2 regions of the Halomonas sp. NYA30 genome follow, and region 1 is predicted to be linked to the other one. Evidence: predicted binding sites of a transcription regulator. Region 1 holds the regulator's gene; the other holds the start of a gene.
The links. The regulator FliA, encoded in region 1, starts transcription of late flagellar genes. The targets are predictions, from matches to a motif close to CTAAAGTTNNNNNNNNNNCNGCCGATA.
Positions count from the first base shown of each region.

Region 2: the regulator FliA is predicted to act here: its motif matches at 1,189-1,215, upstream of fliD (flagellar filament capping protein FliD).

Region 1 covers NZ_OZ334477.1:140,121-143,536, forward strand. Annotated here, with positions in the region: gene flhF (flagellar biosynthesis GTPase FlhF) at 1-454, shown strand, start outside; gene ACWI0H_RS00650 (hypothetical protein) at 451-1,026, shown strand; gene ACWI0H_RS00655 (flagellar protein FlhE) at 1,052-1,480, shown strand; gene ACWI0H_RS00660 (RNA polymerase sigma factor FliA) at 1,507-2,208, shown strand; gene ACWI0H_RS00665 (motility protein A) at 2,250-3,071, shown strand; gene ACWI0H_RS00670 (OmpA/MotB family protein) at 3,077-3,416, shown strand, end outside.
Region 2 covers NZ_OZ334477.1:3,901,854-3,905,269, reverse strand. Annotated here, with positions in the region: gene ACWI0H_RS18115 (UDP-glucose dehydrogenase family protein) at 1-1,091, shown strand, start outside; gene fliD (flagellar filament capping protein FliD) at 1,323-2,681, shown strand; gene fliD (flagellar filament capping protein FliD) at 2,843-3,416, shown strand, end outside.

The sequences.
Region 1 (3,416 bases):
CTACGCCGAAGTAGAGGATGCGACGGGTTATGCCCTGCTTGCTTGGTACGGTGAAGTGCGTGATCCGGAAAGCGCCAAAGTGGTAGCGCGCCGCTACTGGCTTACCCCTGCTCGGCTGGGAGCCGAGGTGCTCTCGCTACTGTTAACACAACTTCAAAGCGATGGCTTAGCGGCATTAACACGCCGCGCTTGGCAGCAGTTAAAAGAGGCCGACAGCGGCGATGTTAATGCCGAAGTGCGCCTACTCATGGCCAGCGGCTTGGCATCCGTTGCCGGGCATCTTGATGTTGCCGATGATGAAGAGGCGCAAACGCTGCGCGGCGACCTGCTCAATTTATTAGGCACGAGCCGTCGGCGTCGCGATACTGGCATGCTTGATGCGCTGGTTTACGCGTTTATGGCCCGCGATGCGATTCGCCAAATGGGCAGTGTCAGCCGAGAGGGTGTGACGTGAGCGATCAAGATCAAGCTTCAGGGCTGCGTAAGTGGGCGAATCTGCAGCGCCAGCAGCAGGCGGAAGGGGCGGTTGATGTCGCGGCGGCCGAGCATGTGCCAGAACCAGAACAGAGCCCATCGTTATTAACGCCTACGGCTGCAGCAGTAGAAGCAGAAGCGCCTGAGGCGATAGCGCCACCCAGACCCAAAATTCCGCTTATAGTGGTTGGGCTGCCCGGTAGCGGTGCCTCTCAGGTAAACAAAGTCAAAGCACGTCTGGGGCAGTGGTCCACGTTAGGTCGAAGCTGGGCCGGTGACCCTGAAGACTGGGATGTGCATATCGTGGCGGCAGATACTGCTGACCTTGCTCAGTTACGCGCTCAGTACAGCCGTTGGGCACTATGGATCAATAGCGATGCCGATGCCTTTGCTGCCATGTACAGCACCTTGCGCCAGCTACAGGAACACGGTGGGCCGCGTCGTTTGCTAGCGCTTCATGAACCGCATTTGCCGCGCCAGGGATTGCTCGACAACTTGCGTGGTGCCGCCGAATACTACTTAAATATGGAACTACTGGTACTTGCACGATGAGCATACTCCGCCAAGGTGACTAAGCATGCTAAGCTTGCAATTAAGAAGGGCGCTGCCGCTGGTGGCGCTACTGCTAACAGGGTGGTTACTGGCAGGATTAACGGCGAGTGCCCAGGCCGCTACCGGCAGTTGGAGCACCCAGGTTCCTGGGCTGATGGTGGCGATGAGTGATCGGGCAAGCGCTAGCCAAAACGTTTCTCCGCCCGCTGCGGCGAATCTTCGGACAAAGCAGCTTGAGCGTATTCAGTGGCAGTTCAGCCATCCTCCCGGTGCGCTGTTAAACGCTTGGTTGTGCCATCCTGAGCAGTGCGTTGCGTTAACCGGCATGCGCGGGTCCACTACCGCATTGGCAGGACGGACGGCAGGTGTGCCATTGCATTTTCGTTTCGCCTTACGCCCAGGCCAACGGCCGGTTCGAGTGCAGGGGCTGCAAATGATTGTGAACTATCAGTGAAGGCTGTATAGCCGCGAGGCGAAAGGATGTACACAGCACAAGGTAGGATCAAACAGAGTGAGCTGTTGACGCAATATATGCCACTGGTACGACGTCAGGCCTTGACGCTTCAGGTCCGCTTACCAGCCAGCATTGAGCTCGATGACCTTATTCAAGCAGGGATGGTAGGGCTGCTGGAAGCGCTCGGTCGCTTTGATGCTACCCAAGGTGCGACCTTTGCGACCTTTGCCAGCCAACGAATTCGCGGTGCGATGATGGATGAATTGCGCACCCGCGATTGGCTGCCCCGCAGTGTGCGTCGTTCAGCGCGCGCAGTAGACAATGCCGTTCGCCAGTTAGAACAACAGCTGGGGCGAGCACCGGAAGAGAACGAAATCGCCCACCATCTTGAAATGCCGTTGAGTGAATACCAGCAGCTCCTCAATGACACCAACAGTGGCCAATTGCTGCCGTTTGAAGAGCTGGTGGCCGATGGCGGCGAGCCGGTCAGTAATGAACTGAGCAACTCACCGTTCGAGCAGTTGCTTGATGGCCAGCAGCGGCAAACGCTGATTGATGCGATTGACGCACTGCCAGAGCGTGAAAAACTGCTCATGGCACTGTATTACCAGGAAGAACTCAACCTCAAGGAAGTAGGGGCTGTGTTGGGCGTAACGGAATCACGCGTTTCTCAACTACACAGTCAGGCCGTCAGCCGTTTACGTGCGCGTTTACACGACTCGGCATAACACCTCTTTTTTACTCACTTGTGACCGGCAAGGAGCCGTGGATGAATCCTTCGACGCTGATAGGTATATTTGCCAGCATATTGCTGCTGGTCAGTGTACTGTTTTTGACCGCAGAGTCCCCTTCAAGCTTTATCAATTTGCCGGGCCTGGCCATTGTGGTGACTGGTACGTTGGCGGCTACCTTTATCAGCTATCCGCTGAGAGAAGTGCTCCGTGTGGTGCGGTTGGTGGGCCTAGTATTCCGGCGCGAAAACACCTATATGCGTGACGATATCCGGGAACTGGTCGATATGTCACGACTGTGGTTTAAAGGCGATGTGCGGGCGGTTGAGCGCGAGCTAGAGCATACCCGCAATCCGTTTTTACGCACCGGCATTCAACTGGTGATCGCCAACACCAAAGAGGACGAAATTTTTGACATGCTGCGCTGGCGCATTGCCCGCCTGAAAGCGCGTGAACAGGCTGAAGCACAAATATTTCGCACCATGGCCACCTATGCACCCGCGTTTGGCATGATCGGCACCCTGGTGGGGCTGGTGAACATGCTGGAAGTCATGGATGCTGGCGACCTGCAGGTCATTGGCCCACGCATGGCGGTGGCACTGCTGACCACCTTCTACGGCATTTTACTCGCCAATTTGGTGTTTAAGCCGATTGCAGTGAAGCTAGAGCGCCGGACCGAAGAGCGCTTGATTACCATGAACATGGTTTTGGAAGGCATCTCACTGATCACTAAGCGCCGTCTGCCCTCGTTCATTGAAGAGACCCTTAACTCGTTTGTGGCCAATTACCACGATGAAATTCGTGATAACAGCGTCAAACCAAGACCAGACTCCTCGGTTAGTTCGGCGGCGAAGGGATAGTTATCATGTTAGACCGTGATACCCGTCACGCCCTGGAAATACCGGTCTCGCCTGGGGAGGGCGAAGAGGGATGGCTAACCAGCTATCTTGATGTGCTGACGCTGCTCATCACGCTATTTGTCCTCTTGCTTTCACTGACGCCACCGGGGGGTGGTGAAGCGGCGGATACGGCTTTTATGCGCTCGGCTAGCGCTGTATCATCGCTGCCGCTAGCGTCACTTGCCACAGGTATACAGCCCCGCCACCAAGGGCTGCAGCCGCAGTTTTCCGGGCTCAATATTCCTGGAGTGAGCGTGTCGCAAGGGCGTGAAGGGGTCACACTGCGTATTGATAACAGCCTATTAT
Region 2 (3,416 bases), 850 kb from region 1:
TGCTATTTATCGCCGTGGGAACACCGCCCGATGAAGACGGGAGTGCCGACCTACGTTATGTGCTGGAAGTGGCGCGCACCATTGGCCAGCATATGGATAGCTACAAGCTGGTGATCGATAAATCGACCGTACCGGTGGGAACCGCCGAAAAAGTCCAGGCCGCTATTAGCGAGGTGCTTGAACAGCGCGGCGTATCTCACGCCTTTGACGTTTGCTCCAACCCGGAGTTTATGAAAGAAGGAGCGGCGATTGAAGATTTTACCCGTGGCGCACGCATTATTGTCGGCACGGAAAGCGAGCGGGTGAAAGCGCGGATGCAAGAGTGCTATGCCCCCTACAATCGCAACCACGAAAAACTGATGTTTATGAGCGTGCGGGCCGCCGAGCTGACCAAATACGCGGCCAACGCCATGCTCGCCACCAAAATTAGCTTTATGAACGAGATCGCCAACCTTGCTGAACGGCTGGAAGTCGATGTCGAAGACGTGCGCCGTGGCATTGGCAGCGACCCACGCATTGGCTACCACTTTATATACCCAGGCTGTGGCTACGGCGGCTCCTGCTTCCCCAAAGATGTTCAGGCGTTAGAGCGCGCCGCGCGCCAGTTAGGCTATACGCCGGAACTGCTCAGCGCCGTCGAAGCGGTTAATTTGCGCCAGAAACAGACCCTGTTCACAAAACTGCAAGATAACTTAGGCAATCTAAGTGGCAAAACCATAGCGGTGTGGGGCTTGGCGTTTAAACCCAACACCGATGATATGCGCGAAGCCCCAAGCCGCACGTTGATGGAAGCGCTATGGCAAGCGGGGGCGAAGGTGCAAGCGTTTGACCCTGAAGCGATGGCGGAATGCCGCCGCCTTTATGGGGAGCGGGATGACCTGATGCTAGCGGGCGACCGGATTCAAGCCGTGAAAGGCGCCGATGCCCTGGTGATTTGCACCGAGTGGAAAGAGTTTCGCAGTGTCGATTTCACCTGGCTAGCTGAGCAGCTAACCAACAACGTCGTTATCGATGGGCGTAATTTGTACACGCCCGACGCCGTTGAAGAGGCAGGGCTGCGTTACATTGGGGTGGGGAGAAAGAGTAATTAGGACGTGGCGTTACTAGCGGACCTTCCTTAATACTTCGAGCGTGCATTACGGACTGTTACTTGGCATTACGTCTTAATACGAAAAAAACAGCCAAATATTCAAGTTATAGTTCACTTAGCCGTTATATTAAGGTAATTGTATTAAAAAATAGTGTTACGCATAGCTTTAAGAACAAGCGGTAATGAGGAGTACCAAGCGTAGCAAAACGTATTCAAAAAAGGCATTGGTTTTATGGCTTCTATTACATCGCTTGGCGTTGGTTCTGGTTTAGATCTCACAAGCTTATTAGATCAACTGCGTGAAGCAGAACAGCAAAAGCTGGTGCCCATTCAACAACAGGTTGAATCTGAAGAAGCAAAAATATCCGCGTATGGACAGCTAAAAGGTGGCTTGTCGCAACTACAGACTGCGGCATCTGCACTTAATAACCCTGAGCTTTATGGAGGCTTAACCACTTCTGTAGAGGGAGATGGGGTTCGTGCAACTAGCAGTGATGAAGCACAGCCGGGTCAGTATGCTGTTGAAGTAGAGCAGTTGGCTACTGCTGGCAGTCTTGCAACTGAGCGCGTTACAGCACCAGATGAAACGATTATTGATGGTGATACCGAACTGACATTTACGCTTGCAGACGGCGAGTTGGATCCCATCGCTATTGCAAGTGGAAGCTCTCTCGAAGGTATTCGTGATGCTATTAATACAGAAAGTGATGGTCGCCTGAACGCGTCTATTATCAATGATGGCGAAGGATATCGGTTGTCTGTTAACGCAACAGAAACAGGTGCTGATGCTAGCATCCAAAGCACGAATTTCAGTGACATCTTAGCCACCGACGTTACCACCAGTGATGCGCAGGTAGTGCAAGAAGGTCAAAACGCCCGTATTAACGTAAATGGTATCGGTATTGTCAGCTCTTCCAATCAGATTGAAGGTGCTATTCAGGGGGTGACATTAGATCTAAACGAAGCGAATACGTCTAACACCATCACCATTGCACAGGACAATCAAGCCATCAAGGAGGGAGTACAAGCCTTTGTGGAAGCGTTTAATACGCTTAAAAGTTCCATTGGCGATTTAACAGCGTTTGATGCTGCCAGCGGCCAGGCGGGCCAACTGAATGGTGATAGTGCGACTCGCGTTGTTGAGTCAACGCTACGTGGGGTGCTCAGCGGGATGATGGAAGGGGAAGGCTTACAAACCCTTTCCGACGTTGGTATTTCTCTGCAGGTGGATGGCACCTTAGAGCTAGACGAGAACAAGCTAGATAATGTTATTGGTAACGAGCCTGATGCGCTGGCGAATTTCTTTACAGGAGCCGATAGCAAAAGTGGTATGGCGGGTCAGGTCAATGAGGCTATTGGACAAATGCTGAATGATTCTGGAACTTTGCAAAGCGCCATCAGTGGGTCTGAGCGGCGAGTAGAGTCTTTTGGTGAGCGTTTTTCCCGCACAGAAGGTCGTATCGAGGAGACGGTAGAGCGTTACCGAACACAATTTGCGCAACTGGATACGCTGATGTCTCAAATGAACTCTACCAGTAGCTACTTGACCCAACAGCTTTCAGGGTTGAATCAGCAGCCATCACAAAATTAGCCAAAACAGTAAGTTATCATAAAAATAAATAAGTACGAAGCCAGGTTAGCCAAGCCTAGCTTTTCTCGTTTGATACTAAGAAAAAAGGCTAAAGTTATCGCCTTTTCTGCCGATATACTTTATATGGACAATTTTAGTTAATTATATGGAGAACTGGGCCAATGGCTACGATCACCTCTCTTGGCGTTGGATCAGGGCTAGATCTCACTGGTCTATTGGAACAGCTACGCGGTGCAGAGCGCCAAAAGCTAGCGCCTATCACGCAGCAGAAAGAGCAGCAGACTGCCAAGATTTCTGGCTACGGGCAGTTACAAAACGCTTTGTCTCAGTTTCAGACATCAGTGAATAAACTTAACGATCCTGAGCTTTATCAAAGCTTATCTACCGAAATACGCGGCGGCACTGCTATTAAAGCGACAGCCAGCAGTGAAGCGACTGCAGGACGTTATGATGTGGAAGTTACTCAGCTTGCGCGTGCTGGCAGCTTAGCAACGAATAGCATTCAAGGAGATGATGCGCTTACTAGAGAGCTCACGGGAGCCGGAGCAAGCCTCACGCTGGACTTCGGTAACGATGCTGCTGGCAAACCTACTACCTCTCGTACGATCATCCTGACGAAAGGAGGCTCTCTCGAAGCTATTCGCGACCAGATCAATGATTTCGACTTTGGTGATGGGCCTAAAGTGAACGCTTCTATTGTTAACGATGGCAGCGGTTATCGATTAGCGCTTAGCT